3 regions of the Serratia sp. NA_13 genome follow, and region 2 is predicted to be linked to each of the others. Evidence: predicted binding sites of a transcription regulator. Region 2 holds the regulator's gene; each other region holds the start of a gene.

The links. Region 2 encodes PurR, which represses purine synthesis genes. Its sites were predicted from a motif close to CANGCAAACGTTTGCNTG; they were not measured.
Region 1: the regulator PurR is predicted to act here: its motif matches at 4,114-4,131, upstream of purM (phosphoribosylformylglycinamidine cyclo-ligase).
Region 3: the regulator PurR is predicted to act here: its motif matches at 3,699-3,716, upstream of tusA (sulfurtransferase TusA).

What each region holds. Positions count from the first base shown of each region.
Region 1 is NZ_JBQZFV010000008.1:145,270-155,991, forward strand. It holds gene pstA (phosphate ABC transporter permease PstA) at 1-179, shown strand, start outside; gene pstB (phosphate ABC transporter ATP-binding protein PstB) at 208-1,020, shown strand; gene tnpA (IS200/IS605 family transposase) at 1,181-1,618, shown strand; gene speG (spermidine N1-acetyltransferase) at 1,684-2,238, opposite strand; gene purN (phosphoribosylglycinamide formyltransferase) at 2,354-2,992, opposite strand; gene purM (phosphoribosylformylglycinamidine cyclo-ligase) at 2,992-4,029, opposite strand; gene upp (uracil phosphoribosyltransferase) at 4,285-4,911, shown strand; gene uraA (uracil permease) at 5,033-6,322, shown strand; gene ACUTSU_RS13435 (GlsB/YeaQ/YmgE family stress response membrane protein) at 6,540-6,788, opposite strand; gene ACUTSU_RS13440 (E3 ubiquitin--protein ligase) at 6,821-7,333, opposite strand; gene ACUTSU_RS13445 (hypothetical protein) at 7,452-7,646, opposite strand; gene hda (DnaA inactivator Hda) at 7,562-8,263, shown strand; gene arsC (arsenate reductase (glutaredoxin)) at 8,315-8,668, opposite strand; gene ACUTSU_RS13460 (beta-barrel assembly-enhancing protease) at 8,689-10,152, opposite strand; gene ACUTSU_RS13465 (RrF2 family transcriptional regulator) at 10,503-10,722, shown strand, end outside.
Region 2 is NZ_JBQZFV010000001.1:219,368-230,089, forward strand. It holds tRNA gene ACUTSU_RS01010 (tRNA-Val) at 81-157, opposite strand; tRNA gene ACUTSU_RS01015 (tRNA-Val) at 179-255, opposite strand; tRNA gene ACUTSU_RS01020 (tRNA-Val) at 277-353, opposite strand; gene ACUTSU_RS01025 (MATE family efflux transporter) at 547-1,923, opposite strand; gene ACUTSU_RS01030 (riboflavin synthase subunit alpha) at 2,166-2,816, shown strand; gene ACUTSU_RS01035 (I78 family peptidase inhibitor) at 2,846-3,142, shown strand; gene cfa (cyclopropane fatty acyl phospholipid synthase) at 3,368-4,519, opposite strand; gene punC (purine nucleoside transporter PunC) at 4,860-6,068, opposite strand; gene punR (DNA-binding transcriptional activator PunR) at 6,192-7,136, shown strand; gene purR (HTH-type transcriptional repressor PurR) at 7,133-8,158, opposite strand; gene cydH (cytochrome bd-I oxidase subunit CydH) at 8,482-8,571, shown strand; gene sodB (superoxide dismutase [Fe]) at 8,625-9,203, opposite strand; gene ACUTSU_RS01070 (C40 family peptidase) at 9,396-10,217, opposite strand; gene ACUTSU_RS01075 (Grx4 family monothiol glutaredoxin) at 10,632-10,722, shown strand, end outside.
Region 3 is NZ_JBQZFV010000011.1:50,084-60,805, reverse strand. It holds gene glpB (glycerol-3-phosphate dehydrogenase subunit GlpB) at 1-539, shown strand, start outside; gene glpC (anaerobic glycerol-3-phosphate dehydrogenase subunit GlpC) at 536-1,735, shown strand; gene ACUTSU_RS15675 (DcrB family lipoprotein) at 1,783-2,346, opposite strand; partial or broken gene ACUTSU_RS15670 (GNAT family N-acetyltransferase) at 2,427-2,525, opposite strand; gene ACUTSU_RS15665 (hypothetical protein) at 2,519-2,647, opposite strand; gene ACUTSU_RS15660 (7-cyano-7-deazaguanine/7-aminomethyl-7-deazaguanine transporter) at 2,651-3,316, opposite strand; gene tusA (sulfurtransferase TusA) at 3,804-4,049, shown strand; gene ACUTSU_RS15650 (zinc/cadmium/mercury/lead-transporting ATPase) at 4,112-6,427, opposite strand; gene ACUTSU_RS15645 (serralysin family metalloprotease) at 7,042-8,505, shown strand; gene ACUTSU_RS15640 (AprI/Inh family metalloprotease inhibitor) at 8,558-8,935, shown strand; gene ACUTSU_RS15635 (lysoplasmalogenase) at 8,973-9,599, opposite strand; gene ACUTSU_RS15630 (DUF2500 domain-containing protein) at 9,760-10,125, shown strand; gene ACUTSU_RS15625 (DUF1145 family protein) at 10,127-10,399, opposite strand; gene rsmD (16S rRNA (guanine(966)-N(2))-methyltransferase) at 10,389-10,722, opposite strand, start outside.

The sequences.
Region 1 (10,722 bases), on a different contig from region 2:
TTATGCACCTGAGCTTCCAGATTTACGATATGGCCTTCCAGAGCCCGAGCGTAGAAGCCGCCCGGCCACTGGTGTTTGCCACCGCCTTCCTGTTGGTGGCGATTGTGGTGGGATTGAATCTGGCGGCGATGGGGATCCGCCATTCGCTAAGGGAGCGGTACAAAGCATGGTCGCAGTAACAATAAAGCTCTTGCTGGAGAGTGCCCAATGGGTTTGATGACGCCAGGCAGTTTGCCCCGGCTGGATGTCCAGCATCTTGGTGATGAAGATACCGCGTTGGCGGTAAAGGATCTCAAGTTGTTTTATGGTGAGAAGCAGGTACTGCACGATATTTCACTGCGTATCCCGAAACACAGGGTGACGGCGCTGATCGGCCCCTCCGGCTGCGGTAAATCGACGCTGCTGCGCTGTTTCAACCGCATGAATGATTTGGTGGACAACTGCCGGATCGAAGGCGATTTGCAACTGAACGGTCAAAGCATTGGTGGCGCGCAAATCGACGTTGCGGCGTTAAGACGGCGGGTCGGCATGGTGTTCCAGCGTCCGAATCCCTTCCCGAAGTCAATCTATGAAAACGTGGTTTATGGCCTGCGGCTACAGGGCGTGCGCGATCGACGCATCCTTGATGAAGCGGTGGAGCGTTCGCTGCGTGCTGCGGCGTTGTGGCACGAGGTAAAAGACCGGCTGCGCGAGAACGCGTTTCGCCTTTCCAGCGGCCAGCAACAGAGATTGGTGATTGCGCGGGCGATCGCCATTGAACCGGAAGTGCTGCTGCTCGATGAACCGACCTCGGCACTGGATCCGATCTCCACGCTAACCATTGAAGAGCTGATTTCCGCGCTGAAGCAGCATTACAGCGTGGTGTTGGTGACGCACAACATGCAGCAGGCGGCACGCGTCTCGGATTACACGGCGTTTATTCACCAGGGCCGATTGGTGGAATACAACGACACCGACGACATCTTTACTTCACCGCGCCAGCGCCGCACCGAGGATTATATTACCGGGCGTTACGGTTGAACTATCCTGCGCAAATGAATAAGGGGCGTATTCCTTTTATTGTCAGCCCTAAACCACCTCCTGGGGAGGTGGTGATTGTCCCTGTGAGGCTCTAGCCTGAAGGAAGCCCATGCCAGAAAATTCCAGCTTACTCACCACAAGTAAGAAGGAAATCACTGACATGAACAGTTATAGAAGTTCAGCACATGTGTTCTGGCGTTGCAAATATCACTTGGTTTGGACGCCAAAGCATCGTTATAAAATCTTAACAGGGGCAGTAGGGAAAGAGCTTTACCGTTCAATTTACATACCGTGCAATATGAAAGATTGCGAGATATTGGAATTGAATGTGCAGTCAGATCACGTCCATCTGGTTGTGATGATGCCACCTAAACTCTCGCTCTCCACGTTAATGGGCGTCCTGAAAGGACGCAGCGCTATCCGTCTTTACAATAAATTCCCGCATATACGAAAGAAGCTGTGGGGGAATCACTTTTGGGCAAGGGGTTACTTTGCAGATACTGTTGGAGTGAACGAAGAAATTATCAGGCGTTATGTGAGGTATCAGGATAAGAAGGACCAAGAATACGAACAGCAAATGGAGTTGTTACAGGATTAAAACGGACAATGCTCCCTTCTAGGGAGCCCCATTTAAAGCCACCTCTTCAAGAGGTGGATTTTTGCTCACTTAACCAAAGGTTTATCGCTGGCCGGGGTTTTAAACTTCGCCAGATACTGCGGCTGGAAGATGCACATGCGCAGCACGGTGCGGTATTCGCCGTTGACGAAGAATTCGTCAATCAGTTCGCCTTCGACTTCGAAGCCCAGCTTGCTGTAGATGTGGATCGCCTTCGGGTTATCTTTGTCGACGATCAGATACAGCTTGTACAGGTTCAGCACCGAGAAGCCGTAATCCATCGCCAGCTTGGCGGCGGTGCTGGCGTAGCCTTTGCCCTGATGGGCCGGATCGATGATGATCTGGAATTCTGCGCGGCGGTGGATGTGGTCGATCTCCACCAGTTCCACCAGCCCGACCTTGGCACCTTCGTGGGCGATGATAAAACGCCGTTCGCTCTGATCGTGAATGTGTTTGTCGTAGAGATCGGAAAGCTCGACAAAGGCTTCGTAAGGTTCTTCAAACCAATAGCGCATCACGCTGGCGTTGTTGTCCATCTGGTGGACGAACGCCAGATCATCCCGTTCCAATGGACGTAGCCTGACGCTGGTAGTGCTGGACATGTTTATTCCTCTATGTCGTGAAATTGCGCAAAGTATAACTTCAGGGCCGGCATTGCGGCGAAAAAAAACGGCGCCGTGAGAGGCGCCGTTTAGCGGGGGGGTTCAGGTTGCGCCATCAGTCGGCGGCGTGCCCCTGTTCGGGCAGGCGCTTGCCATCGAGCCAGGCCCCGTCATCACGCATCGCCAGCCGACCTTCGACGAACCAGTTCACCACCAGCGGGTAAATCAGGTGTTCCTGTGTTTGCACTCGCTCAACCACCTCGCCTTCCTCGTCGCCGGGGAAGATCGGTACCTTGGCTTGCAAAATCACCGGGCCGCCGTCGAGCTGTTCGGTCACGAAGTGCACCGAGGTGCCGTGTTCGCTGTCACCGTTGTCGATGGCTTGCCGGTGGGTGTGCAACCCAGGGTATTTCGGCAGTAGGGAAGGGTGGATGTTCAGCATACGTCCGGCAAAGTGTTGCACGAATTGCGGGCTGAGAATGCGCATATAGCCGGCCAGCACCACCAAATCCGGTTGATACTGGTCAATGGCTTCTGCCAGTGCGACGTCAAACGCCGCGCGGTCGGCAAAGGCCTTGGCATCCAGCGCATGGGCGGCAATGCCTGCCGCTTCTGCGCGTTGCAGGCCGTAAGCCTGAGCCTTGTTGCTGAACACCGCCACAATCTCGGCGGCAATCCGGCCCTGCTGGCAGGCGTCAATCAGTGCCTGGAGATTGCTCCCCTGGCCGGAGACCAACACCACGATCTTTTTCATCAGTTGATGACCACTTGTTGTTCGTCGGAAGAAGCGGTCAGTTTACCGATTTTCCACGCTTTTTCACCGGCTGCGGTCAACAATGCGATGGCTTGCTCAACGGATTCTTCCGGCAGTGCGATCACCATGCCCACACCACAGTTAAAGGTGCGGTACATTTCGTGGCGGCTGACGTTACCGGCCTGCTGCAGCCAGTTGAAGACGGCCGGCCACTGCCAGCTGGATTCGTCGATCACCGCCTGCATGCCTTCCGGCAGTACGCGTGGGATGTTTTCCCAGAAGCCGCCGCCGGTCAGGTGAGCGATAGCGTGCACGTCGATTTTCTCGATCAGTTCCAGTATCGATTTCACGTAAATCTTGGTCGGCTCCAGCAGGTGGTCAGCCAGCGGTTTGCCTGAAAGTAAGGTGGTGGTTGGATCGGTGTTGCTGACTTCCAGGATTTTGCGCACCAGCGAGTAGCCGTTGGAGTGCGGGCCGGAAGCGCCCAGCGCGATCAATGCGTCACCGGACTGCACCTTGCTGCCGTCGATGATTTCGGATTTCTCGACCACGCCGACGCAAAAGCCGGCCACATCGTAATCTTCGCCGTGGTACATACCCGGCATTTCGGCGGTTTCACCACCCACCAACGCACAACCGGACTGCTTGCAGCCTTCGGCGATGCCGGTGATGACGCTGGCCGCAGTGTCCACGTCCAGTTTGCCGGTGGCAAAGTAATCCAGGAAGAACAGCGGCTCAGCGCCCTGTACCACCAGGTCGTTCACACACATTGCAACCAGATCGATGCCGATGGTGTCGTGGCGTTTCAGGTCCATCGCCAGACGCAGCTTGGTGCCTACGCCGTCGGTACCGGAAACCAGGATCGGCTCGCGGTATTTCTGCGGCAACGCACACAGGGCGCCAAAACCGCCCAGACCACCCATCACTTCCGGGCGGCGGGTCTGTTTAACTACACCTTTGATGCGGTCTACCAATGCATTGCCAGCATCGATATCGACACCTGCGTCTTTATAGCTGAGAGAGGTTTTGTCGGTCACTGCGCGATCCCCACGACGGTTTGCGGTTTGAAAACTGTGCATCCGGCATTGATTCCGGACTAAGGCGCGGCAATTCTAACAGCGCAGGCAAACGTTTGCGAGTGGCTTGTGAACCAGCTCCGCTTTTTCGTCATCTATACTGTTATTCAATCTTTTGTTGATCCCGATAGGGCTATTGTGGGTGGCGCAGTCGGCAAAAGGAGGTATAATCCGGCGATTTTTTTGGCCGTTAACCACCTTAATAGGAGAAAAATGATGAAGATCGTTGAGGTGAAACACCCGCTGGTGAAACACAAGCTTGGCCTGATGCGTGAAAATGACATCAGCACCAAACGCTTCCGTGAGCTGGCCTCTGAAGTGGGTAGTTTGCTGACCTATGAAGCGACCGCCGATCTGGAGACGGAAAAAGTCACCATCGAAGGTTGGTGTGGGCCGGTTGAAATAGACCAGATTAAAGGGAAAAAAATTACCGTTGTGCCGATCCTGCGTGCAGGTCTGGGCATGATGGAAGGGGTGCTGGAGCACGTCCCGAGCGCGCGTATCAGCGTGGTTGGCGTTTACCGTGACGAAGAAACCCTGGAGCCGGTGCCGTATTTCCAAAAGCTGGTTTCCAACATCGAAGAGCGTTTGGCGCTGGTGGTTGACCCGATGCTGGCGACCGGTGGCTCGATGATCGCCACTATCGATCTGCTGAAGAAAGCCGGCTGCAACAGCATCAAGGTGCTGGTACTGGTCGCAGCACCGGAAGGTATCGCTGCGCTGGAGAAAGCGCATCCGGACGTCGAACTGTACACCGCCTCCATCGACCAATGTCTGAACGAGAAAGGGTACATCGTGCCAGGCTTGGGTGATGCCGGCGACAAGATATTTGGTACCAAGTAAGAAATTTAGCCGACTTATGAGTCGGCTTTTTTATGCTCTTTGTCTTCCAGGATACGGCGTTGTTAGTTTGCCGCCTGGCTGCAATTTGAAATCCATCGGGTAAAAATTAGAGGATAATCCCATGACACGTCGCGTCATCGGCGTCAGTGAACGCCCGCCGCTACTGCAGACCATTCCGCTCAGCTTCCAGCATCTGTTCGCCATGTTTGGCGCTACCGTGCTGGTGCCAATCCTGTTCAAGATCAATCCGGCGACGGTGTTGCTGTTTAACGGCATCGGCACGCTGCTGTATTTGTTTATCTGCAAGGGCAAGATACCGGCCTATCTCGGTTCCAGCTTTGCCTTTATCTCCCCGGTATTGTTGTTGCTGCCATTGGGTTATGAAGTGGCGTTGGGTGGTTTCATCATGTGCGGGGTGCTGTTCTGCCTGGTGGGGCTGCTGGTCAAAAAAGCCGGTACCGGCTGGCTGGACGTGATATTCCCACCGGCGGCGATGGGGGCGATTGTCGCGGTGATAGGTCTGGAACTGGCGGGTGTGGCGGCCAATATGGCGGGCCTGCTGCCAGCCGACGGCGTTAGCGCGGATACCACGACCATAACCATTTCGCTGGTGACGCTGGGCGTGACCATCCTGGGCTCCGTGCTGTTCCGCGGTTTTCTGGCGATTATCCCGATCCTGATTGGCGTGCTGGTGGGCTATGCGCTGTCGTTCTTTATGGGCGTGGTGGATTTAACTCCGATCCGTGAAGCGCACTGGTTTGCTCTGCCGACTTTCTACACGCCACGTTTTGAATGGTTTGCCATCTTTACCATCCTGCCCGCGGCGCTGGTAGTGATCGCCGAGCATGTCGGTCATCTGGTGGTGACGGCCAATATCGTGAAAAAAGACCTGCTGCGTGACCCTGGTTTGCACCGTTCCATGTTTGCCAACGGCATCTCGACGGTGATCTCCGGCTTCTTCGGATCAACGCCCAACACCACCTACGGTGAGAATATCGGCGTGATGGCCATCACCAAGGTTTACAGCACCTGGGTGATCGGTGGTGCGGCGGTTCTGGCGATCCTGCTTTCCTGCGTTGGCAAGTTGGCGGCGGCCATTCAGGCGGTGCCGGTGCCGGTTATGGGCGGTGTATCCCTGCTGTTGTACGGGGTGATTGGTGCGTCCGGTATTCGCGTGTTGATTGAATCCAAGGTGGATTACAACAAGGCACAGAACCTGATCCTGACTTCGGTGATCCTGATTATCGGTGTCAGCGGGGCCAAAGTTCATATCGGGGCCGCCGAGCTGAAAGGCATGGCGCTGGCGACCATTGTTGGTATCGGTCTTAGCCTGCTGTTTAAGGTGATCGGCCTGTACCGCAAGGAAGAGGTCGTGATAGAAGAGCCGGATGAACCCGCCGAACAGAAATAATGAATGAAAAACGGGCAGTCCATGGACTGCCCGTTAGGTTACTGACAAAGCAGGAAAAAGCGTGGTTTTTCCTGCTTTGTGGTGATCAGCCGAAAATCAATAAATTGATTTTCCTGATTTTTATTTATCGGCCTCTACTCGCTCTGGGCAGGAATGCGGTTTGTCATCAGTCTGACGGGCAGTCCATGGACTGCCCGTTTTGTTAATACGCAAGAAATTAGCTGCGGATTTTGCGGTAAACAAACAGCACCACGATGGCGCCAATTACGGCGACCACGAAGCTACCGAAGTTGAAACCGTCAACCTTGCCGTAGCCGAAGAAGGTGCTGATATAGCCCCCCACCACAGCGCCGACGATCCCTAATACGATGGTCAGAATAAAACCACCGCCGTCTTTGCCCGGCATAATCCACTTGGCTAAAATGCCGGCGATCAGGCCGAAGATAATCCAGGAAATAATCCCCATTTACCGCTCCTTTGTTGGCTATTTACTGATTACTATTGCTTTGCCGGCGGGGTATTGTTGGTCCCTGCTGCATCGACATCACTTTTTAATTCTTCCGCTTTATTCTCTGCGCTGTTTTTAATCGCTTCGGTTTTCGCTTGGGCTTGTTCTGTCAGGTCGTTGGCACCATTAATGGCGTCGTTCTTAATGGTTTTAGCCTGATCGACCAACTGCTGGCTTTGTTTGCTGGCATCTTCTTTGATGGCATCGGCCTTGGCTTTGGCATCATTGGTGATAGCATCGGCCTGCTTGCTGGCATCGTCTTTAATCGCCGAGGCCTTGTCTTTAAGCTGGTCCGCCTGAGTGGTAGCCTCTTTCTTGATGTCCTTGGCCACGGCTGCGGCTTTATCGGTCAGATCGTCCGCTTTTTTCTGGGCGGCGTCTTTCATTTGCTCTGCACTGTCTTTGGCTTTTTCAAGATTGGCGTCGACTTTGGATGAGTCATCACAACCGGCAAGCACTAGCCCAATGAGTGAGGCCAAAAGCACTTTATTCCGTACTTTCATCGTCAATATCCTTGTAGAAACCTTGTTTATGGTAACTGCATTTCGCCTTTCTATACTAGGATAAGTCTTGGATAAAATACAAATTTCACCCACTCTGTCCGGGCGGAATTTGGTTTTCTCAGGCGCCGTTGTTCACTATTGCGGCATAAAATCCAGCCGGTTCAACAGCACCCATTTTCTGTGGTAGACTGACCGCGTTTTCCTGCCAGTTTTGGTTGAGGTGCTTTTCTGAATACGCCGGCACAGCTTTCACTGCCACTTTATCTTCCCGATGATGAAACTTTTGCCAGTTTTTATCCGGGGGAGAACCCATCCCTATTGAGCGCGATCCAGTCTGCCGTTCGTCAGGAACATGGCAGCTATATTTATTTCTGGTCACGTGAGGGCGGTGGGCGCAGCCACCTGTTGCATGCGTCCTGCGCGGAGCTTTCGCTGCGTGGCGAGGCCGTAGGCTATGTGCCACTGGATAAGCGAGCCTATTTCGTTCCTGAAGTCCTGGACGGCATGGAGCAGCTGGCCTTGGTGTGTATCGATAATATCGAATGCATTGCCGGTGATGAAGAATGGGAAATGGCCATATTCAATCTCTACAACCGCATTCTGGAAACCGGCCGTACGCGCCTGTTTATTACCGGCGATCGTCCGCCACGCCAATTGAATCTCCATCTGCCTGATTTGGCTTCACGCCTGGACTGGGGGCAGATCTACAAATTACAGCCGCTGTCGGATGAAGAGAAACTGCTGGCTTTGCAACTACGCGGCAAGCTGCGTGGTTTTGAATTGCCGGAGGACGTGGGGCGTTTCCTGCTGAAGCGGTTGGATCGCGAAATGCGCACGCTGTTTATGACATTAGACCAACTCGATCACGCTTCGATCACCGCACAGCGCAAGCTGACTATCCCGTTTGTGAAAGAGATCTTGGGGCTGTAACCGGTTCATTTCTATCATTTGGGGCACCATAATTAGTGCCCACTATCACGTTTACAGAATTTCCAGCACCTGCTCTGGCGGCCGGCCGATACGTGCCTTGTTGCCGTTGACCACAATGGGGCGTTCGATCAGCTTCGGATTCGCCACCATCGCCGCTAACAACTGGGCCTCGCTCAGGCCTTCATCCGCCAGCTTCAATTCCTTGTACAGATCTTCTTTTTTGCGCATCAGCTCGCGCGCTGAGGTGAACCCCAGCTCCTTCAGCAGTTTTTTCAACTGCTCCACCGACGGTGGTGTCTCCAGGTACAGCACCACTTCAGGGGTTACGCCATGCTGTTCCAGCAGTGTCAGGGTTTCGCGGCTCTTGGAGCAGCGCGGGTTGTGGTAAATAGTGACGTTTTTCAATTAACTCATCCTTTTCAAAATCAGCTACGCTGGTACTGGCGGAAACGCTCCTGCAATTGGCGCAACTGGTCGATGCGCGCATCATAACGCGCCTGTTTCAGACTGCCGAGTTTTTGCAATGAGCTGGCATTGCTGAGCAGACCTATGGCCTGATCGAGACGGCCGGTTAGCGCCAGGCTTTCAGCGCGGGCGGAAAGTTCTTCATCGCGCAACCCCTGCGCGGCGCTGGCCTGGGCCAGTAGATCCCAGGCATTGGGATCATCAGGGTGGGCGAAGGTATAACGGTTAAGAATTTTCGCTGCCTGAGCCGGCTGGTTGCCTTCAACATAGGCGTTAGCCAGGTTGAGCTGCAGCACCGGATTGTTGCTTTGGGCCGCATTTGCGGCCTGCAGACGGGCGATGGCCTGCGGCGCACGTTTCTGGCCGAGGTCGATGTCGGTCATCAGGTCGAGCAGCCAGACGTTTTTTGGATCTTGCGTCAGCAGCGGCTGAATGATGTTACGGGCGTCGTCATATTTTTTCGCCTCATAGAACAAAATGGCGCGGCCATACTTGGCGGCAGCCTGTTCACGGATATTGCCTTTGCTGTAGGTATCGAGCAGTTCTTCGCGCAGGCCGTAACCTTCGGAGCTGTACATCCCCAGAGAACGCACTTTGGCCATCAGGTAATCCTGGGTGGACTGCACCAGATGCTTGGGCATCTGGTTGGCGCGGTTGCGTGCGTCAGACAGGCGGCTGTCAGGCAATGGGTGGGTCAGCAGCATTTCCGGTGGTTTTGATGCGTAGCGCGACTGGTCAGACAGTTTTTGCAAGAAGTCAGGCATCGCCTCTGGATCAAATCCGGCACGTTGCAATACCTGAATGCCGATGCGGTCGGCTTCCTGCTCGTTTGACTGGGTAAAACTGATCATGCCCTGTTGGGTACCTGCCAGGGTACCGCTGAGCGCCGCCATGCCCATGGTAGGGTTCGCCATCGCCAACAGGATTGAACCGAGGGCGCCGACCCAGGTCAGCGGCGCGTTGCGTTGCTGGTCTTCCATTGCCCGCGCCAGGTGGCGTTGGGTCACGTGTGAGATTTCATGCGCCAGCACCGAAGCCAGCTGGCTTTCGTTGTCGGTTTCGCGGAACAGGGCGGAATGCAGCACTACGTTGCCGCCGAAGAAGGCGAAGGCGTTGATTTCGTCGTTACGTACCAGAGAGAAATGGAATGGCGTACGCACCGAATAAGCGCTTGCCACCAGCCGATTACCCAACTGGTTAATATATTGAGTCAGCAACGGGTCATTGATCAGCGGTGCGCTGGCGCGAAGCTGACGCACGTAGAAATCCCCCATCGCCATTTCCTGGCCAATGCTTAGGGTACCGCCCGCAGAGGTGCCCATATCCGGCAGTTGATCCTGGCTTTCCGCCAGTACCGGCGCCGTGGCGTTGAGCGTGCCAAGTAACAGTACTGCAATCGCTGTTTTGGTCAACCGGGTGGTCATAGTCAGGCGTTTCCCCTTAAAGAGTCATTTCTAAGACGTCAGCATCACCTAAGAGTTCTTGTTCCCTGCCGGACTCGCCAAAGCAATCAGTGCGAAAGTGTGTTGGCTCACAAAAATGCATGCGTTGCGGCGGCCGGTTGGCAGCTAACATCATAGTCAGCTGGATGCGACAATGAAACTTCTGTTCGGTAATATTCGACCAGAAATGCTTTATTTTTCATTTCTCAATATTGCCATTCGGGTCGTCAAGATAAAACAAAGATAAAGTTTGTCTGCGTTTTAATTGACAGAGTAAACGTGGACTAATATAGTCTGTGTTATTGAATTCATAGGTGCACCTCAAACCCAATATGGCTTACATCACTACCAGCGTTGAATATGGCATCCACTGTCTGCTTTGGTTAGTCGGCGATAATCAGCGCGCGCTCAGCAGCCGTGAACTTGCCGAACTGCAGGGGATCTCACCGAGTTTCCTGGCCAAAATTTTCCCCAAGCTGGAGAAAGCGGGGATCGTCACTGCGAGCGAAGGCGTGCGCGGTGGCTATCGGCTGGCCCGCCCGGCGGATGAGA
Region 2 (10,722 bases):
AGCAAAGCTACGGGATCGTACCGGCGAGTTAACGGTGGAGGGGCGCGAGTCGATAGGGTGAAACTGGGGAAACAATGATTTGGTGCGTCCGAGTGGACTCGAACCACCGACCCCCACCATGTCAAGGTGGTGCTCTAACCAACTGAGCTACGGACGCACTGCACTGCTTTTAGATATTTGGTGCGTCCGAGTGGACTCGAACCACCGACCCCCACCATGTCAAGGTGGTGCTCTAACCAACTGAGCTACGGACGCACTGTACTGCTTTTAGGAATTTGGTGCGTCCGAGTGGACTCGAACCACCGACCCCCACCATGTCAAGGTGGTGCTCTAACCAACTGAGCTACGGACGCATCTTTTCCTGTCTGTCATGGCTGACAGCGGGGACGAATATTAACGAGCAACCTGCGTGCTGGCAAGGAGAAAAACGCAATTTTATCCGGTATTTCACGTGATTGCTGCGCTTATGTGCAGTGCGGTGGTTTTTTCTGCAAATCAGGGTAAGGAAGCTGTCGACCGGTTTGACTTGCCGGTCGACAGCGACCCTTAGCGGGTGGATCGCTGCAGGATCAGTACCGCCGGTTGTTTTTGCAGCCAGCGCATGCGCATGGCCATCATGATGGCGGCGAAGGTCAGGCCAATGATAAAGCCAATCCAGAATCCGCTTGGCCCCATAGCCGGTACCAGGATATCGGTCAGCGCCAGCACATAACCGCTCGGCAGACCCAGGATCCAATAGGCTATAAAGGTGATGAAGAAGATTGAACGGGTATCTTTATAGCCACGCAGAATGCCGCTGCCGATCACCTGAATAGAGTCGGAAATCTGGTAAATGGCCGCCAGCAGCATCAGGTGCGAGGCCATGGCAACCACCGCCGGGCTGTCGTTATACAGCAGGGCAATTTGCTCACGGAAGGTGGCGGTAAACAGCGCGGTGCAGCAGGCCATGGCGATACCTACGGCAATAGCCGCATAGGCGGCTATTCGCGCACCTTCAACCGAGCCTTCACCCAACCTATAGCCGACGCGGATAGTTGCGCTGACACCCAGTGACAATGGCAATACAAACATCAGTGCGCTGAAGTTAAGTGCAATCTGGTGTCCGGCCACGGAAACAATACCCAGTGGCGACACCAGCAGGGCGACGATAGCGAACAGCGTGACCTCAAAGAACAGTGCCAGCGCCACCGGCAGACCAATGCCGAACAGGCGTTTCATCGCCGACCAGTCAGGCCGCAGGTTGCTGCCTTCGTGCGGCAGAATGTCGCGTTGGGAAGGGGTGCGTTTTACGTACCAGCGCATCGCCAGGAACATAAACCAGTAGACGCTGCCGGTTGCCACGCCGCAACCGATGCCGCCCAGTTCCGGCATACCGAATTTACCGTAGATGAAAATATAGTTAATCGGGATATTCACCAGCAGGCCGAGAAAGCCAATTACCATGCCCGGTTTGGTTTTCGACAGGCCTTCGCATTGGCCGCGCAGCACCTGGAAGAACAGATAGCCCGGCGCGCCCCACATAATGGCATGCAGATAGCCCACCGCCTTATCCGCCAACTGCGGGTCGATGTTGTGCATCATGTCGATGACAAACTTGCTGTTATACAGCACGATAATCACCAGCATTGAGACGGCGGCCGCCAGCCAAAAGCCCTGACGAACCTGATGAGCGATGCGATCGCGTCGGCCAGCGCCGTTCAGCTGTGCAATCACCGGCGTTAGTGCCAGCAGCAGGCCATGGCCGAACAGGATGGCCGGTAGCCAGATTGAAGTGCCGACGGCAACCGCTGCCATATCTGTGGCGCTGTAGGCACCGGCCATAATGGTATCAACCACGCCCATTGCGGTTTGTGATATTTGCGCGATGATCACCGGGATAGCGAGGGCCAATAAACTACGCGCTTCAATTAAGTACTTCTGCACGCACACACCTTTTCTATTTATTTATGATGGAGGGAAGGGTCGTCGTGAAAGGACAACAATTAAAAATAGCGGAATTTTCTCAAAAAGATTGTACCCGCTCGGCGGGGTTAAGCAAATGCTGTGATGAAATAGTTATTAAATGCGCAACTGCAGATTTTTTGTCGCCTCGGGTTTGGTTTTCATCGTCAACTGGGGCAAACTGCCCCAAGCGCTTTAAACATTTTTAGAAAGAAGAGGCCTACATGTTCACCGGTATCGTACAAGGCACCGCGCCGCTGGTCGCCATTGATGAAAAATCCAACTTCCGTACTCACGTCATCGAGATGCCCACTGAACTGCTGCCCGGGCTGGAGCTTGGTGCGTCGGTGTCTCATAACGGTTGCTGCCTGACCGTCACCGCGGTAGAGGGCAACCGCGTCAGTTTTGACTTGATCAAAGAAACGCTGCGCCTGACCAACCTCGGTGAGCTGGCGTTGGGCGACGTGGTCAACATCGAAAGAGCGGCCAAATTTAATGATGAAATTGGCGGTCACCTGATGTCCGGCCATATTATCTGCACGGCAGAGGTTGCCAAGATTTATACCTCTGAGAATAATCGTCAGATATGGCTGCGTATGCCGGACGCGGAACTGATGAAATACGTTCTGCACAAAGGCTTCATTGGCATCGATGGTATTAGTCTGACCATCGGTGAAGTAGTGAATAACCGTTTTTGCGTACATTTGATCCCGGAAACCCTGGAGCGCACCACGCTGGGCAAAAAACGCTTGGGGGATAAGGTGAATATTGAGATCGATCCACAAACGCAGGCGGTGGTTGACACTGTCGAGCGGGTGTTGGCGAGCCGTGAAGCGGCAATGGCGGCGGCGAGTGCGCTGGCGCAGAAGATCTGACGAACGACAAACCAGAGAGGAGCTATCGCGTGAAGTTTTATGGGAAAACGTTGATGTTAACGGCGCTGTTGGCGCTGAGTGCTTGTAGCAGCTCGCCGGAACAGGGTACGGCCAACACAGCGGCGGATGCAGAGAACGATACCTGCGGCGCGGCGCAATATCAGAATTATGTCGGCAAACCGATGTCAGCGCTGGAAGGCGTGCAGATTGAGTCGCAAGTGCGCGCTATACCGTATAACTCTGCGGTCACGATGGACTTTAACCTGCGCCGGCTGAATTTCCTCGGCGATAGTGATGATAAAATCATCCGGGTGTATTGCGGCTGATATACCCGTCGTCTTTTAAGTTGCAGCGTTGTTACCTGCACTCGGTTATGTGGCCCGTCCATGGGCCACACCCCTTAGGGGCCGCTGCAAGCAGCGTTCAAATCGGCTCCCGGCAGATTTGTCACCCCCAGTTACTTACTCAAGTAAGCGCCTGGGGGTGAGCGAGCTGGGCGCCTAGCTGCAACTCGAAATCCATAGGGTATAGTCGTTTACGCTGCAGGATAATTAACGTGTTACGCGAATACCGCCGTCGACCCCTTTAGGGCTGAATACCACTTGCCACAGTTGAATATCACGTGCGCGGAAGGCTCCAGCGCAGGCGTTCAGATAATAGCTGAACATGCGTTCGAAACGATCCGAATAACGCTGGGCAAGCAGTGGCCACGCCTGTTTGAAGCGTTCGTACCAGGCCATCAGGGTGCGATCATAATCGGTGCCAATATTATGCCAATCTTCCATCACGAAATGCCCCTCACTGGCCTGGGCAATATGCGAGACCGACGGCAGGCAGCCATTCGGGAAGATATATTTGTTGATCCACGGGTCAACATTCATATCTGTCCGATTCGAGCCAATGGTGTGCAGCAGGAACAGACCGTCCGGTTTTAAATTACGCTCCACCACTTTAAAATAGGTGTGGTAATTTTTCGGACCGACGTGTTCGAACATGCCGACAGAAACAATACGGTCAAACTGCAGGTGTAAATCGCGGTAGTCTTGCAATCGGATTTCAACGTCCAGTCCGACGCAGTGCTCCTGTGCCAGTTTTTGCTGTTCGGCGGAAATGGTCACGCCCACCACCGAAACACCATAGTTTTTCGCCGCATAGGCGGAAAGCCCGCCCCAGCCACAACCAATATCCAGCAGGCTCATGCCCGGCTGCAGCTGCAGTTTCTCGCAAATCATCCGCAGCTTGGCTTCTTGCGCTTCTTCCAGCGTAGTGGCTTCTTTCCAGTAGGCGCAGGAATATTGCATATGCGGATCGAGCATCTGCGTAAACAGATCGTTCCCCAGATCGTAATGTTCTTTACCGACTATCCAGGCGCGTTTCTTCGATTGCAAATTGGTGAGTCGCGCGGCGGCAATACGCAGGGTATCTTTTAAATGGCGGGGGAGTTTCTTTTCCAGCCCGGCACGGACCACGTTTTGAAAGAATATATCCAGCCGTTCACATTCCCACCAGCCGTCCATATAGCTTTCGCCCAGGCCAAGAGAACCTTCCTGCAGCACGCGTTTAAAAAAATCGGGATTTTTAACCTGAATATCGAAAGGGCGTGAGCCGTTTATTTCAATACCGGCCATGCTGAGCATTTCATTAGCGATGCGATACCATTGGTTGTCCTGGATGCTCACATCTTCTATACACGATGAACTCATAGCTTCTCCATCACTTTCTTCTGACTTATGACCCGCCAAAAAATAGCTTAGACAAATTCTGCGGGTGCATACGTTTATCTACGGCAAAAAGTTCCGTGGTGCCTGATATCCGACTATGAACAGAGGAAAATTTTAAGAAGGTTCCTGCGCAAGAAACGCTGGAAAGACAATCCTTAAAAAAGTGTGACGCCATTCGCGTACACAACAGCAATTTGTGATAAAGAAATTATAAAGGTGTTATTTTAAAAGGTCGTTTTGAGTATAGGCTTGCCGAGACGCTTACTCAACTGTAAATCGCACTCGGCAAAAATATTGTTTAAGTGATTATTAATACATACAATTATGACGCTGAGTTAGCATGTTCCTGCCGCGTCGCCTGCTGTTCCTCCATCACTTTTCCCCGTTGCAGCATATAGCCCAATGCGGCTAATACTACCATAGAAACCATCACCGTCACCGTTGCCAACAACGGCTGGCTGATAAAGGCCGATACCAGCATGCTGGCGACAAAACACAGGCCCAACTGCAGGGTATTTTGCAGCGCTGCGGCTTTGCCTGTGCCTGCCGGGAACGGGGTTAACGCATTTGCCACTACGATTGGGTAGGTGGCACCGTTGGCCAGCGCCATCACGCAGAACGGGAGCAGCAGCGTGGTAAGCGTGGGTTCGGTCAGCGTGGCAACCAGATATAACGTCACCATACTGATGCCATAAGCTACCAGCAGCCACGGCAGTAAGGTGTTGCCATTAATGCGATTTAACGCGGTGCGGCAGCCATAACCCCCTAACAGGAAGGCCAGGGTCTGTGGCACATAACTCAGGCCGATATCATTTGGGCTGTACCCCATATCGCCAAGAATAAAGGGTGAACCGGTCAGCCAGGCGAAGAAGCCGGCGGAGCAGGCGGCAAAGATGATAACGCTGCCGCTGAATACCGGAGATTTCAGTAGTTGCCAGAAGGTCAGGGCGTTTTTATTTTCTGCGGAAGGCAAAGATTTGGCGTTTTCTTTCAACAGCAGAGTCGGTAGCAAGAGAATGACGGTAATGCCCAGCAGCACGGCGAAAATGGCACGCCAGCCCATGTGGTTCAGTAGCCAGGCACCGACCAGTGGCGCCAGAGCCGGTGAGAGGGCTACCAGCGGCATAATGGTGGCGAATACGCGGTTTGCCTTGCCTTCACGGTAGCGGTCGATCACCAGTGCCTGCCAAGTGACGGCGGCGGAACAGACGCCAATCGCCTGGATAAACCGCAGTGACCACAGTTGAACGGCATTTTGTACCCACAGCATGCCCAGGCATCCCAGCGCAAATAGCGCCAGGCCAATCAGCAATACCGGTTTACGGCCAAGACGGTCGGAAAGCGGACCCCATAGCAGTTGAGCAAAGGCAAAGCCGGCCAGGAAGATACTGAGGCTGGCACTGATCGCCCCGGCGGAAATTTGCAGATCTTGCTGCATTACACCAAAGGCGGGCAGGTACATGTCGGTGGCCAGGTAACCCAGCATACTCAGGCCGGCAAGGTATAACATAAAACCAAAGGAATTTCTCATGGTATTTCTCGTTAATATTTTAATGTCGCAGGTTTTTAGCGCCGGCAAGTGTATCCGGCTGGATCTCTGCTTGTGAAACGGTAATATTTGCGAAGTGCTGTTAAAAAAATTGAAGGCAAGATTGTGTGGTCTGAATATTCTCTCGATGTGGTAGATGCGGTCGCCCGCACAGGTAGTTTCAGCGCAGCGGCGCAGGAACTGCACCGAGTGCCCTCGGCGGTCAGTTATACCGTGCGGCAATTGGAACAATGGCTGGCAGTTCCGCTGTTTGAACGGCGGCATCGTGACGTGGAACTGACCCCGGCCGGCGTGGTATTTGTGCAGGAAGCGCGCAGTGTCATCAAAAAAATGCTCGACACTCGCCGCCAGTGCCAGCAGGTGGCTAACGGTTGGCGTGGTCAACTAAAAATTGCGGTAGACATCATTGTTAAACCCCAGCGTTGTCGCCAACTGGTGCTGGATTTTTATCGCCATTTTCCCGACGTAGAACTTTTGGTTCAACTGGAAGTGTTTAACGGCGTCTGGGATGCGCTGGTGGACGGACGTGCTGATATGGCGATTGGGGCGACGCGTGCGGTGCCGGTCGGCGGCGGCTTTGCCTTTCGCGATATGGGCGACATGCGCTGGCTGTGTGTGGTCAGTCCGCAACATCCGCTGGCGGCGTTGGACGGCCTGTTGAATGATGATCAACTGCGGCCTTTCCCGTCCCTGTGTCTGGAAGATACCTCGCGTAATCTGCCCAAGCGGGTCACCTGGACACTGGATAACCAACGGCGGCTGGTGGTGCCGGACTGGGCCTCGGCGCTGGACTGTCTGTGTGCCGGCCTATGCGTTGGCATGATGCCGGCGCATCAGGCCTTGCCATTGGTGCAGCGTGGGGAACTGGTAGCGTTGCAGCTGCAGCAGCCGTTTCCGGCCAGCCCCTGTTGCCTGACCTGGCAGCAGAATAGGCCATCACCGGCGATGGCCTGGCTGTTGGATTACCTGGGGGACAGTGAAACGCTGAATCAGGAATGGCTAAGCGAAGTGGTGCCGGAAGCCACAGCGGCTTCCGGCGATAGCAATTAGCGGCGGTAATCGATGAATGGGCCGTCAGCGACCGAACGGCGCTCAATCAGCTTTGGATGCACTTCAATCACCTGCGACTCTTCGCGCTTGCTGATTATACGGTCCAGCAACATGGTGAACGCCATCTCACCCAAACGCTCTTTGGGTTGATGAATGGTGGTCAGCGCCGGGGTGAAATAGCGGGCGTTACGCACGTTATCGTAGCCAATTACCGAAATGTCTTGTGGCACCCGCAGCCCAAGTTCGTCGGCGGCGCAGATCGCGCCCATCGCCATGATGTCGCCGCCGCAGAATACCGCGGTCGGCCGATGCTTCTGCGACAAGATCTGGTGCATGGCCTTGTAACCGGATTCCGGCTCAAAGTCGCCCTGAACAATCCACTCGTCGCGTACTTCGATATTGGCTTCTTCCATGGCTTTTAAAAAACCCTGATGGCGGCCGCCACCGGTATTGCGCGACAGTTGGCCTGGAATGGCACCGATATCGCGGTGACCGCGTTCAATCAGATAACGCCCGGCCAGATAGCCGCCTTCGAAGGCGTTATCAATAATGCTATCGGTAAAATCACCGCGGGCTGCGCCCCAGTCCATGACGACCATTGGAATATTGCGATAGTCTTCCAGCATACCCAGCAGTTGGTCTGGATATTCCGAACACATTACCAGCAGGCCATCGACACGTTTTTGTGCCAGCATCGCCAGATAGGCCCGCTGTTTGTCCAGATTGTTGTGCGAGTTGCACAAAATCAGCGTATAGCCTTTGCTGTAGCAGCTGTTTTCTACCGCCTCGATTACTTCGGCAAAGTAGGGGGCTTCGCTGGAGGTGGCCAGCAGGCCAATCGATTTGGTGTGATTGACCTTCAGGCTGCGCGCTACGGCGCTGGGTGAGTAATGCAGCTCTTTAATCGCAGCGCCAACGGCCGCTTTAGTCTCTTCGGCGACGAAACGAGTCTTATTGATGACGTGCGAAACGGTGGTGGTGGAAACGCCAGCGCGTTTGGCCACATCTTTAATCGTTGCCATGTAAAGAATGACTCCTGAACTCACATGTTGCAGTATGTAAGTATGATGTTAATCGTTTGCCTGCGTAGATCCTTCTCCAAAGAAGCGAAAACTGAGTTTTTAGTGTGTTGAAGTCGTCAGCGCTTGGTCAGGAGGGGCATTTTGCCGGTACACAGTTGTGAACTGCGAATTTTGTCCCATATTGAGCCAAAGTGGAAGAGGTAATCGGTATAATAAACCGGGAAATGATAACAAGATTTTATTGTTTAACTGTGTGAAAATGGTTTGACGCATTAATTGTGTGCCTTTTACCCTTGGGCAACCCAATCTGAAAAGGAGTTGTAATGGATACCGATCTGAAAATGTCACTGTTCACCACCGTTTGTGCGCTGGCCGTGATTATTGCTTTCAGCTTCACCGCTGCTTTGAACTGATCCCCTCAAGTAAAACAGGCGCAGCTCGCTGCGCCTGATTGTTTTTCCCCGCGTTACGCCAGGTTCTTTTCCACAAATGCCCAGTTAACCAGTGACCAGAAATTTTCCAGGTAGGCAGGTCGCGCGTTGCGGTAATCGATGTAGTAAGCGTGTTCCCAAACGTCGACGGTCAGCAGTGGTTTATCATCACCGGTCAGCGGTGTCGCCGCGTTCGAGGTGTTAACAATAGCCAGCGAACTCTCTGGCGTTTTCACCAGCCAGGTCCAGCCTGCGCCAAAGTTTTTCACTGCGGCGTCGCTGAATTGCTGCTTAAAGGCGGCGAAAGAACCAAATGCCTGATTTATTGCCTCAGCCAGTTTACCTTCAGGCTCACCGCCGCCCTGTGGCGACAGACAGTGCCAATAGAAAGTGTGGTTCCATATCTGGGCTGCATTGTTGAAGATGCCGCCGTCAGAGGCCTTAACGATTTCTTCCAGGGACAACCCTTCAAACTTACTGCCTTTCAGCAGATTGTTCAGGTTCACCACGTAGGCGTTGTGATGCTTGCCATAATGGTATTCCAGGGTTTCTGCGGAAATGTGCGGTTCGAGGGCGTTTTTTTCATAAGGTAATGCAGGAAGTTCAAACGACATTGCTTTCTCCTTGTACAGTGCCAGTCCACCGACGTAACAATGGGCGATAGATTGACCTGTTTTTATTGTGGGTATTTAGATTAGCAATTTTCGCGATGAAATACAGGGGAACGGGTAAGGGATTGAATACAACAATGAGGTTTGCGGGAACTATTAGGGGAGAGCGGCTGACAGCGCCAGCCGCAAAAGAGATTATCGAATGGTTTTTGGCGTGACAACCCGGCGTGCGCCGATGTAGTGGTTTTGCCAGTAGTCGTTGTCGAGTTGGCTGATGCGGATTTCTTCACCGGTACGCGGTGACTGAATGAATTTACCGTTGCCCAGATAAACCCCAACATGGTCAGCCACACCGCGGTTGTTAATGCGGAAGAACACCAGGTCGCCACTTTCCAGTTCACTCTTCTTGATTGGCGCTGCGTCACGCAGGTGATACATCTCGTTGGCAGTACGCGGCATTTTAATTTTAACGATGTCTTTATAGGCGTAATAAATCAGGCCGCTGCAATCAAAGCCGGTTCTTGGCGAGGTGCCCCCCCAGCGATAAGGTTTACCCATTTGATCCATCAGCTTGGCCATCGCGGTTTGCTTGGCATGCTGGTAGCGTTTTTTGTGTGCCGGGCTGAGCTTCAGCGGCTTTTCGTCACCCACCAATTTGGCGGTTGCCATGCCGGTTTTGCGATGGCGGCCATAGCCTTTTTTATAACCCTTCTTCGGCGGAGTCACTTTAATTTTGGCTATTTTATGAGTTTTGTTTTTCGATTTTGTGCTAACGATCTTTTTAGCGGCTTTTTCTGTTTTGGCTTTGGAGACCTTGGCGGTTTTCTGCGGAGTAGTGACTTTCACTTTTTTGCTGCTGGCTTTAACCGCTTTCTTTTTCTTGCGGTCATCCGGCCGGGCTTCGTTTACGTGGCTCTTGCGCTGCTCAGCGGCAACACGCGACTGTGGCGCTGCGTGCGCCAGATTAAAGAATAGCTGTGTAAACAACAGCACAAAAAGCGTAAGAATTAAACGCATGTCGACGTTACCAACCTTGGCCCCGGAACAGATATCGAATGAGTGACAGTATTCCCGAATTTCGCCATATAAAACAGCGAAGAACCCATAAATGATAATCCATATTGTGAGAAAACGTTAATAGCATTTTTTTTGCCGAAAAATCAAACCGTTGATGTATAAAAAACCAACAACGACCACCAGGGAACTTATTAAGTGGCGTTTTTTGACAGGAAATATATTAGTGAAATGGCCGGATTAAAAATGTTATTCTGCGCATATGTTTTGACCGGAAAGGCCTTGCCGGTGAGACGCGACTGACAACGGGGGAATGCCCTTGCAAAAGATGGCGTTTTCTTGCAACTGTTCCAGCCGCTACAATAGCCAGTGTGATGCATGTTGTAGCCATGAGATTTGGCTTGAGGAAGCAATATAATGACGACGACGATTGAAAAAATTCAGCACCAGATCACTGAGAACCCAATTCTGCTGTACATGAAAGGTTCACCGAAATTGCCAAACTGCG
Region 3 (10,722 bases), on a different contig from region 2:
GTAAACCGATTCTGCTGTTACCGACGTTGCCGCCTTCGGTTCTGGGTATGCGCCTGCATCAGGCGCTGCGTTCGCGTCTGCAGCAGCTGGGCGGCGTTTTTATGCCGGGTGACAGCGTGCTGCGGGCAGATATTGACGCCGGGCAAGTCACTGGCCTCTATACCCGCAACCATACCGATATCCCGCTGCTGGCGCAGCAGGTGGTGCTGGCCAGCGGTAGTTTCTTCAATAACGGGCTGGTGGCGGATCTTGACGGTATACGTGAACCGGTATTTGGGCTGGATGTCGACAGTCGTGCGGATCGCGCAGACTGGAGCCATCGCAATCTATTTGCTCCGCAGCCCTATTTGCAATTTGGCGTACGTACCGATAACCGGCTGCGTGCCTTAAGGCAGGGGGAGCCATTGAGCAACCTGTATGCCATCGGCGCAGTGACCGGCGGCTATGATCCCCTGCAGCAGGGCTGTGGTGCGGGTGTTTCGCTGCTTGGGGCGCTGTACGTCGCGCAACAGATTGCGGCACAGGAGGAGCGTCCATGAGCCTGCACAAAGATAATAGTTTTGAAAACTGTATCAAATGTACCGTCTGCACTACCTATTGTCCGGTGGCCAAGGTGAATCCGCTCTATCCAGGGCCAAAACAGGCGGGGCCGGACGGCGAGCGCCTGCGACTGAAGGATCCGGCGCTGTATGATGAGGCGCTGAAGTATTGCACCAACTGCAAACGCTGTGAGGTGGCCTGCCCGTCCGACGTCAAAATCGGCGACATCATTCAGCGTGCCCGTGCCGACTTTGCCCAGACCAAGCCCACGCTGCGTGACGCTATCCTCAGCCATACCGATCTCATGGGCTCGTTGTCGACGCCGTTTGCGCCGATTGTTAATGCCGCTACCGGGCTTAAACCGGTGCGTGCCCTGCTCGACAAGGCGCTGAAAATTGACCATCGGCGTGAATTGCCAAAGTACTCGTTTGGTACCTTCCGCCGCTGGTACCGTCAGCAGGCGCAGGCCCAGCAGCGTTATGCCGATCAGGTGGCGTTCTTCCACGGCTGCTTCGTCAATTACAACCATCCGCAACTGGGCAAGGATCTGATCAAGGTGTTCAATGCGATGGACATCGGCGTGCAGTTGCTCAAGCGGGAGAAATGCTGCGGTGTACCGCTGATCGCCAACGGCTTTATTGCCCAGGCAAAAAAACAGGCTAAGGTTAACGCCGAATCGCTGCACGAGACGGTACTGGAGCGGGGGAGCCCGGTAGTGGCGACCTCCTCGAGCTGTACTTTTACCCTGCGTGACGAGTACCCACACCTGCTGGACGTGGACACCTCGGCGGTGCGTGAACGCGTGGAGCTGGCGACGCGCTACCTTTACCGCCTGATCAATCAAGGGCGTCAGTTGCCGCTGAAGCACACGCCGTTGCGGGTGGCTTATCATACGCCATGCCATATGGAAAAAATGGGCTGGACCGCCTATACGCTGGAGCTGTTACGGCAGATACCGGGGTTGGAACTGGTGGTGCTGGATTCGCAGTGCTGCGGTATTGCCGGCACCTATGGTTTTAAATCGGAGAACTATGAGACTTCGCAGGGGATTGGGGCGTCGCTGTTCCGCCAGATAGAGGAGAGCGGGGTCGATTTGGTGGTGACGGACTGCGAAACCTGCAAATGGCAAATCGAGATGTCGACCAGCAAGCGCTGCGAACATCCGATCACCCTGCTGGCGCAGGCATTGGCTTGAGGGCGCAGCAGTGTGAACTGCGCCCTATAGGCTGAGTCAGTAAAAGTTTACTTTTTCAGTTTCAGCGTGTTGATGATGCCTTCGGCCTCGCTCTGCGCCTGCTGCTGGTTATCCGCCGGCAGCGTCACCTGAATAGTCAGCATGTTGTTGTCCAGCGTGCCGATCAGGATAGAGGAGTAGGCTTTCTCACCGCCGCTGGTGATGATGCTGTCCAACTGACGTAGCGGAACACCGTTAACGTCTATGGCTTTGTTGGTGATCACCTGCAGGTTGGCGTCGCGTGAGCGCTGGGTATCTTCCAGACGCTTGCTCAGGGTTTCCAGGCTGTCGGCAGTCTTGTCGCCGAGGATCACGATCAGCGCGCGCTGGCCGGTACTGTCGGCGTAAACGTGCATGTTGTTCGCCTGATTACCCAGCTTGCCGCTTTGGTCCGCCATGCCCGCTGGCAGGGTGAACGCCAGCTTGCCATCCAGCAAGCTTACCTGTTGCCCGGCTGGGGCGCTGGCTGCGGCATCTCCTGCCGATGCCTTGGTGTCTTTGGTGTCGCCGTCACAGGCCGTCAGGCCAAGCACTAACAGGCTGATACCCATCAATTTTGCTACTTTACGCATTGGGCTTCCTTCTTCCTTTCAGGTAGGGGGTCTCTCACGTATCGCAACCTATTCAAGGTTGAAATGCAAGGCAGATGTTGTCACAAGGTTTTTTCAAGTAATAGCCGATAATCAGCCACTTCGCCTTTCTTTTCCAGTTGAACAATCCGAGAGTGATGGCTGATGAGCATCATCAGCAGCACTGCAGGTTGTCGAATTTGAGGGTTTGTTGGTACAGGCGGTGAATTTCTTCGAGGGTGCCGTGGCGGATGTTGATGGTCATGGCGGCCTCCGGATGGGTGCAGGCCGCCAATAATAACACGGGTCAGCCTGGTTGCAGGCTGCCGTCGTCCTGGCGTGCGGCAATGCGCTTAAGCAGCATATTCAGCAGTACGCCGTACATCGGCAGGAAGAACAACAGGCAGATCAGCACCTTGAAGCTGTAATCCACCAGCGCGATTTCAACCCAGTTGTTAGCCATAAAGGCGTCGCTACTCTTGTAGAACGCAATAAAGAAGAACGACAGGGTATCGCTGATATTGCCGAGGAACATGGCGGCTGCAGGAGCCACCCACCAGGCGCTGCGCTGACGCAGACGATTGAAAACGTGGACGTCGAGGATCTGACCGAGCACATAAGCCATAAAGCTGGCGACGGCGATACGGGCGACAAACAGATTAAAGCTGCCCAGTGCGGCAAAGCCCTGCCATTCGCCCTGATAGGTCACGGTGGAGATCACGTACGAAATGAACAACGCCGGTACCATCACCAAAAGAATAATGCGTCGTGCCAGCGGAGCGCCAAAAATACGCACCGTCAGATCGGTCGCCAGGAAGATAAACGGAAAGGTGAAAGCTCCCCAGGTGGTATGAAAGCCGAAAATGGACATCGGCAACTGCACCAGGTAGTTACTGGAGGTAATGATGACAATATGGAACAGCGATAGCCAGACCAACGCGGTCAGGCGCTGCCGAGCAGTAAACGAATACATGTTGTAGCCTTTTTAATAATGGGGTGAGGGAACCCAAAATGTCTTGTCTACGCCGCGAAATAAGCGTCGCGGCCGCATGATACGCGTTTGCGCAACCAATGCAATGGTTAGGCTGTGTCTCCCTATGAAACGTGAGGGCCGCTGGAGGTCAAATCACAGTGCAGCAAGGCGTGAGTCGCGAGGTTTGGTGGGCCAAATAAGCGGCGAATAACGCAGCAGCACTGTGATTTGGCCCCAGCCTGAAAGGTCACGCCCCCAACAACCGTTCTCTGTGTTGTCAGGTTTGCCCATAGGCCCCACTATGGGCTGCACCCTCTGCCGTGATAACGGCAGTTGGGGGCAGTGACGGCACCACATTTCATAGGGAGACGCAGCCTCTTTTAACGCAAACGTTAACGCATCTTGCGCAGAAAAACTACTGGCGTAAACTATGCGCCAATGAGATGTGGCGAGCGTTCGCCGATCGTTTTCGACCGAGAAAAATTGCATGACTGACTTATTTGCCCAAGCCGACCAGACGCTTGATGCGATGGGGCTGCGTTGTCCTGAACCGGTAATGATGGTGCGCAAAACCGTGCGCCATATGGATAACGGTGAAACTCTGCTGATCATCGCCGACGATCCGGCGACTACCCGCGACATTCCGGGGTTCTGCCGCTTTATGGAACATACGTTGGTGGCGCAGGAAACCGACACCGCGCCTTACCGTTACTTACTCCGCAAGGGCGTCTAAACGCGGTACTGGCGTTATCTCACCCCAGGGTACCGATTCGGCTCCCTGGGGCATTTGATAACCTAAGCGCGCTTTTTCAGCAGCCGCAGGGCGTTGGCGGTGACCAGTGCGGTAGCACCGGAGTCAGCCAGCACCGCCAGCCACAGCCCGGTCAGGCCCAGCAGGGTGGTGATCAGAAATACTCCTTTCAGCCCCAACGCAATGGTGATGTTCTGCCGAATATTGGTGTGTGTCGCGCGTGATATGCGGATCATTTCCGCCACGCCAACCAGCCGGTTGTGGGTCAGTGCTGCGTCGGCGGTTTCCAGCGCTACGTCGGTGCCGCTGCCCATCGCGATACCAATGCTGGAGGCTTTCATCGCCGGTGCATCATTGATACCGTCGCCGATCATTGCCGTTGGGCGCAGTTCACTCAGTTCGGTTACCGCCTTCACTTTATCTTCCGGCAGCAGCCCGGCGCGGTAATCCAACCCCAGCTCAGTGGCAATCGCCGCCGCTGCACGCGGGTTATCACCGGTTAGCATGACCCCGTTGATCCCCAGCGCTTTCAGTTCGGCAATCGCCAGTTTGGCATCGCTACGCAGCGTGTCGCGCAGCGCCAACAGGCCAATCGGGGCACCGTCTTCCAGCACCACCACCGCCGTTTTACCGGCGTTTTCCAGACGTTCTACCTGATTGGCACCTTGCTGACTGAGCAGGCCTGCAGCTAACTTGGCCGGCGCACTGATCAGGAAGGTTTTTCCGTCGATAACACCCTCTACCCCAACGCCCGCCAGGGCGCGGCGGCCCTGTGCCAGTGGCAGAGGGACGCCATACTGCTCGGCCCGGTTGATAATCGCTTGCGCCAGTGGGTGATGGGAACCGGCCTCTACGGCGGCGGCGAGGGTCAGCAATTGTTGTTCGCTGATGCCGTTGAGCGGCAGTACATCGGTCACCGTCGGTTTACCTTCCGTCAGCGTACCGGTTTTATCAAAGGCGATAGTTTGCACTTGACCCAATTGTTCCAGCGCCGCACCACCTTTGATCAACGCACCGCGACGGGTGGCGGCTGCAAGCCCGGAAGTGATCGCTGCCGGGGTAGAGATCACCAGGGCACAAGGACAACCGATCAACAGCAGGGTCAGACCGCGATAAATCCAGGTATCCCAAGGTTGTGAATACAGCAACGGCGGCACCAGGATCACCGCGATGGCCAACAACATGATGGCTGGGGTGTAGTAACGGCTGAAACGGTCAAGGAAGCGTTCGATCGGCGCACGGCGCTCTTCGGCTTCTTCAATCAGTTGCAAGATACGGTCGATGGCGTTTTTGCCCGGCTCGGAAACCACCTTCATCTGCGCGGCTTGATCGACCGACAAACTGCCTGCGGCAACTTTCTGGCCCTGCTGACGCTCGACCGGCACCGACTCGCCGGTCAGGGCGCTTTCGTCGAAGCTGGCAAACGGATTGAGCAGTTCGGCATCGGCCGGCAGGCGGCCACCGGGGGCGATTTCAATCACATCACCGGGGCGCAGGCTGGCGACCGGTACGCGCTTGCGCTCCGTTCCCTGCAGCAGCAGGGCATCTTCCGGCACCAGCTCCATCAGCGCCTTCACGCCACGGCGTGCACGGTTGGCCGCGTAGGACTCCAGCACCTCGCCGACCATAAACAGCAGCAGCACCATCGCCGCCTCGGCGGTGGCACCGATAAACAGCGCGCCAATGGCTGCCACGCTCATCAGGGTTTCGATGGCAAACGGCGTGCCGGAGCGGATCAGGCGTACTGCTTTGGTGGCAACCGGAGCCAGACCCACCAGCGTAGTGGCGATAAAGGAAATACGGCTCAGTTCAGGGTCGACCATGCTGAGCGCCCAACTGACGATCATCAGCGTGGTGAGCAGCAGCAGTGGCCCAAACTCGCCGAGGCGCGATGTTTTTGGCTGCTCGGCTTGGGTGGACTGGGTGCCGAGCAGGGTAAAACCGGCTTGTTTCACCGCGTCCTGAATACGCAGGCTGATATCGGATTGCGCATCGACCACCAGTTTTTCCGTGGCGAACAACACGCGAGCGTTGTCGACGCCCGGGAGCGCGGTTACCGCATTCTCAATTTTTTTGGCACAGCTTGGGCAATCCATGCCGGTGACTTTCCAACTGTAGCGCTGGCTGCCGGAGAGAGGGGCGGCGGCTAGCCTGTCGCTTTCCTCATCCGGATCCTCGTGATCGTCAGCGCTGCACCCGCCGGCACCATGATCGTGCGTATGGGCATGATCGGCATGGCTGTCGGCGTTTTGTTTTGCACTGCTGCAACCGTGCTGGGTTTTGCTGTGGCTGTGGTTGCAACCGCAGCTGCCTTCCGCGTGGTGATGTTCCTGATGATTATGGTTTTCATGGTTGGTCATAGCGTCCCCCTCCGGGCCGTTAATGAAGTTCATTGGGCAGACTCTACACCCTGGAGCCAACTCCAGAGTCAAGCAGTGGATGAGAATAATTACTAACTGTGAGGCAGGCGCTATCGCGGGTGGCGCAAGGCCGTTAGACGAGAAAATAAATGGCTATTCCCTTAGAAACTTAAAAGTCCCGTCGGCTAATAATAAAGAGTTATTAATATATAACTCTTTAGCTAAATTTAACTTTTAGGGGGCTAAATGCCAGCACGATCCGCTTGTATCTGTAGGCCGCATTTTTGTTGAAGTTTGTTGCTAACTTGTGACTTTCAGGTTTCATTTAGATTGTAATTATCGCCAAAAACCAGCATAACTCTCCTTCGTTATGAAAATATATAGATGATTATTTTATGTGCAGTTTTGCGCACCTGCCTATAATTGGAATCGATTACCGTTTATAGAGGTAATCTTATTTGCTGATATATATGCATTAATTCTATCTAACACACTGCCGGTAACGGCGCATAAGTCCCTGCCCGTTAGCTGGCGGATCGTTCTCCGTGGCTGGCAGGCAGGTTATGTCTATCTGACTGATTGATAACGATCAGCTAATGAGTGGAATCGAACCAATGCAATCTACTAAAAAGGCAATTGAAGTTACTGAATCAAGTCTCGCAACTACTGGCTCCGGCTACAATGCTGTAGACGATCTGCTGCATTATCACGAGCGTGGCAACGGGATTCAGGTTAATGGCAAGGACTCATTTTCTAACGAACAAGCTGGGCTGTTTATTACCCGTGAGAACCAAACCTGGAATGGTTATAAAGTTTTTGGCCAGCCGGCTAAATTAACTTTCTCATTCCCGGACTATAAGTTCTCTTCCACCAACGTCGCCGGCGATACCGGGCTGAGCAAGTTCAGCGCGGAACAGCAACAGCAGGCCAAACTGTCGCTGCAATCCTGGTCTGACGTGGCCAATCTTACCTTCACTGAAGTTGCCGCCGGCCAAAAGGCCAATATCACCTTCGGCAACTATAGTCAGGATCGTCCTGGCCATTATGACTATGGTACGCAGGCCTACGCTTTTCTGCCGAATACTATCTATCAGGGCCAGGATCTGGGTGGCCAGACCTGGTACAACGTCAACCAGTCCAACATCAAACATCCGGCCAGTGAAGACTATGGCCGCCAGACGTTTACCCACGAGATTGGCCATGCGCTCGGCCTGAGCCACCCAGGTGAATACAACGCCGGGGAAGGCAACCCAACCTACAATGACGTTACCTATGCCGAAGATACCCGCGAGTTCAGCCTGATGAGCTACTGGAGTGAAACCAACACCGGTGGTGACAACGGTGGGCACTACGCGGCAGCACCATTGCTGGATGACATTGCTGCCATTCAGCATCTGTATGGCGCCAACCTGTCTACCCGCACCGGTGACACAGTGTATGGCTTCAACTCCAATACCGGTCGTGACTTCCTCAGCACCACCAGCAACTCGCAGAAAGTGATCTTTGCAGCATGGGATGCGGGCGGTAACGACACCTTCGATTTCTCTGGTTACACCGCCAACCAGCGTATCAACCTGAACGAGAAGTCCTTCTCCGATGTCGGCGGGCTGAAAGGCAACGTGTCTATCGCGGCGGGTGTGACCATTGAGAACGCCATCGGCGGTTCGGGTAATGACGTGCTTGTTGGCAACGCAGCCAACAACGTGCTGAAGGGCGGCGTGGGCAACGACGTACTGTTCGGTGGCGGCGGGGTGGATGAGCTGTGGGGCGGTGCAGGCAAGGATATCTTTGTCTTTTCAGCGGTCAGCGATTCTACGCCGGGCGCTTCCGACGTGATCAAGGATTTCCAGAAAGGCACTGATAAAATCGATCTGTCGTTCTTTAATCAGGGCAAGCAGAGCGGTGACCAAATTCACTTCGTCGATCATTTCAGCGGCTCTGTGGGTGAAGCGTTACTGACTTATGATGCTTCGAATAATGTCAGCGATTTGGCGCTGAATATCGGTGGCCATCAGGCACCGGACTTCCTGGTGAAGATCGTGGGTCAGGTAGACGTCACCACTGATTTCATCGTGTAACAGTGAAGGTAACGCCCGGCGCATTCTGGCCGGGCTTTATGCGGGAGCCGATATGAAGGGCAGCTTGGCATGCGCCGCCATAATGGCGGGAAATATGATGGTAACGGGGGCAGCTATGGCCAGCAGTTTGGTTCTTCCTTCCGCGCAGTCTCTGGCGGGTCAATGGCAAGTTGCCGATGCGCAGCAGCAATGCCAGATTGAATTTTTGGCCAGCGAACAGAGGGCAACCAACGGCTATCAATTGATTGATCGGCAAAATTGCCTGAAAAAAGTTTTAACGGCTGAGGTGGTCGGCTGGCGCCCGGCACCGGATGGCATTGCTTTATTGCAGGCAGACGGCAGCACGCTGGCGTTCTTTTCGCGGGATGGGGACGTTTATCGTAACCAGCGTGGTGCCGATGACGGTTTGACTCTCAAGGCTCTGGCTTAGTAGCAGCGGGTTCGGCAGCCGAACCCGCCCTGAGTCACTACAGGTACAGCGAACGGACAATCAGGAAGTGGCCGGAGAAATAGCAGAAGGCCACCAGCGCATCGGCCGCGCGGAAGCTAAAGCGATAGCGATTAAGCAGCCAAATAACATTGGCCAGCAACAGCAGTGAGGTCCCCGCCAGCAGCGAGAAACCGAAATCGGTGCTGCGCATAAAGTACTGCTCCCCTGCCAGCCACACCATTAGCAGCGTCATCGCGACCAGGGTGGCAATCGGCCAGCGCATTTCTTCCAGCCGGGTCCAGATGGTCGCCAGCAACAGCACGCCAATCACCAGCAGCGCCAGTGGCAGTGGCCAAAACAGACTGAAGGTCATCTGGCTGGCGAAGCTCAGGGTATACAGCAGGCTCGAGAGGAAAAATGCGCCGATGGCGTACAGCACGCGTTCACGCGGCAGCAGCAACAGAGCGTCGCCGATCAGCGTCGCCAACAGGCCGAGAACGATCAGATAGCCTGCCGCACCCAATACCGGCGCTTGCCAGGCCAGCAATAACAGCAACAGCAGGGTAACAGGTTTAAATACCCAACGTTGCCAGCGCGGCCCACGGTAGGAGGCGTCGACGAACAGCCAACCGGAAAAGAATACGGCAAGGAACGGCCAACTCATATGTCTTCCTTATTCATTATGGGAGCCACAGCCTCCGGCTCCAAATTGTCACCAGTGTCACTTCCTGCTTGCAGTGTAGGCAGTAGGCCTGTAATCGACAACGCTTTCTTGAGAATGCTATGTTTACGCTGATTTAACCGCGAAGGGAATGGAAATAGAGATGAGCAAACCGCCGCTGTTTTTTATCGCCGTGATAGCACTGATCGCCGTACTGGCCACGCAGCGCTATTTCAACCAGCGCCGATCTGAGGCGGAAAATGACCGCGCGCCGGTTCGCAGCCTGCAGGTTACGGTGAGCGAGAAGCGTGAATTCCCTGCCTCAAATAACCGTTCACGCCAGCGCGAGCATATCGTCAATGAGGTAATGCGCTATGAAGTGGTGTTCCACCCGCAGCGTGGGGGAGAGGACATCACCCTGCGGCTGAAACAGCAGCAATACAACCCGATAGAGAAAGGTGCGCAGGGCATGTTGATGGTGCAGGGCACGCGTTTTGTGTCATTCACCGCTCAGCCGGCGCCGCACTAAGCTATTTTCTTTTGATTGGCGGCTGCTTTTTCTGCCAGGCCAGCAGTTCGAAGACGCCAAAGATGAAGATCTTGGCTTCCTGCCAGTAGCTTATCGGCTGATCTTTCGGTTGCGTGGATTTCAGCAGCACCAGTTGTAACCCGTGCATCACCACCATAAAGAACAGCGCCACGTCGATGAAGTACTTCAGCGGCTTGGGAAAAGGGTGAAACAGATTGGAGAGCAGAAAGCCCCATACGCACAGCATCAGCAGGCGACCCAGATTAATCAGCATTGTCGGTTTTCTCTTGAGAACGGATATAAAGACGGTAAGCCACCTGACCGGCGACTTTTTCACGGTGTAGCTGCCAGTTGGCCGGGACGTCGGTGGCGGCGTTTTCGGCTTCGGCCTCTATGTAGATCCAGGCTTCATCGGCCAGCCAGCCCTGTTGTTCCAGCAGCGTGACGGTTTCCGCCAGCAGCCCTTTGCGAAAAGGCGGATCGAGGAACACCACGTCAAACGGTTGGGCATTTTTCGCCAGCCAGCTCAGTGCGTTGGTATTGACCACATGGCCTTTGCCTTGCAGCAGCGCCAGATTCTTTTCCAACTGCTGCGCC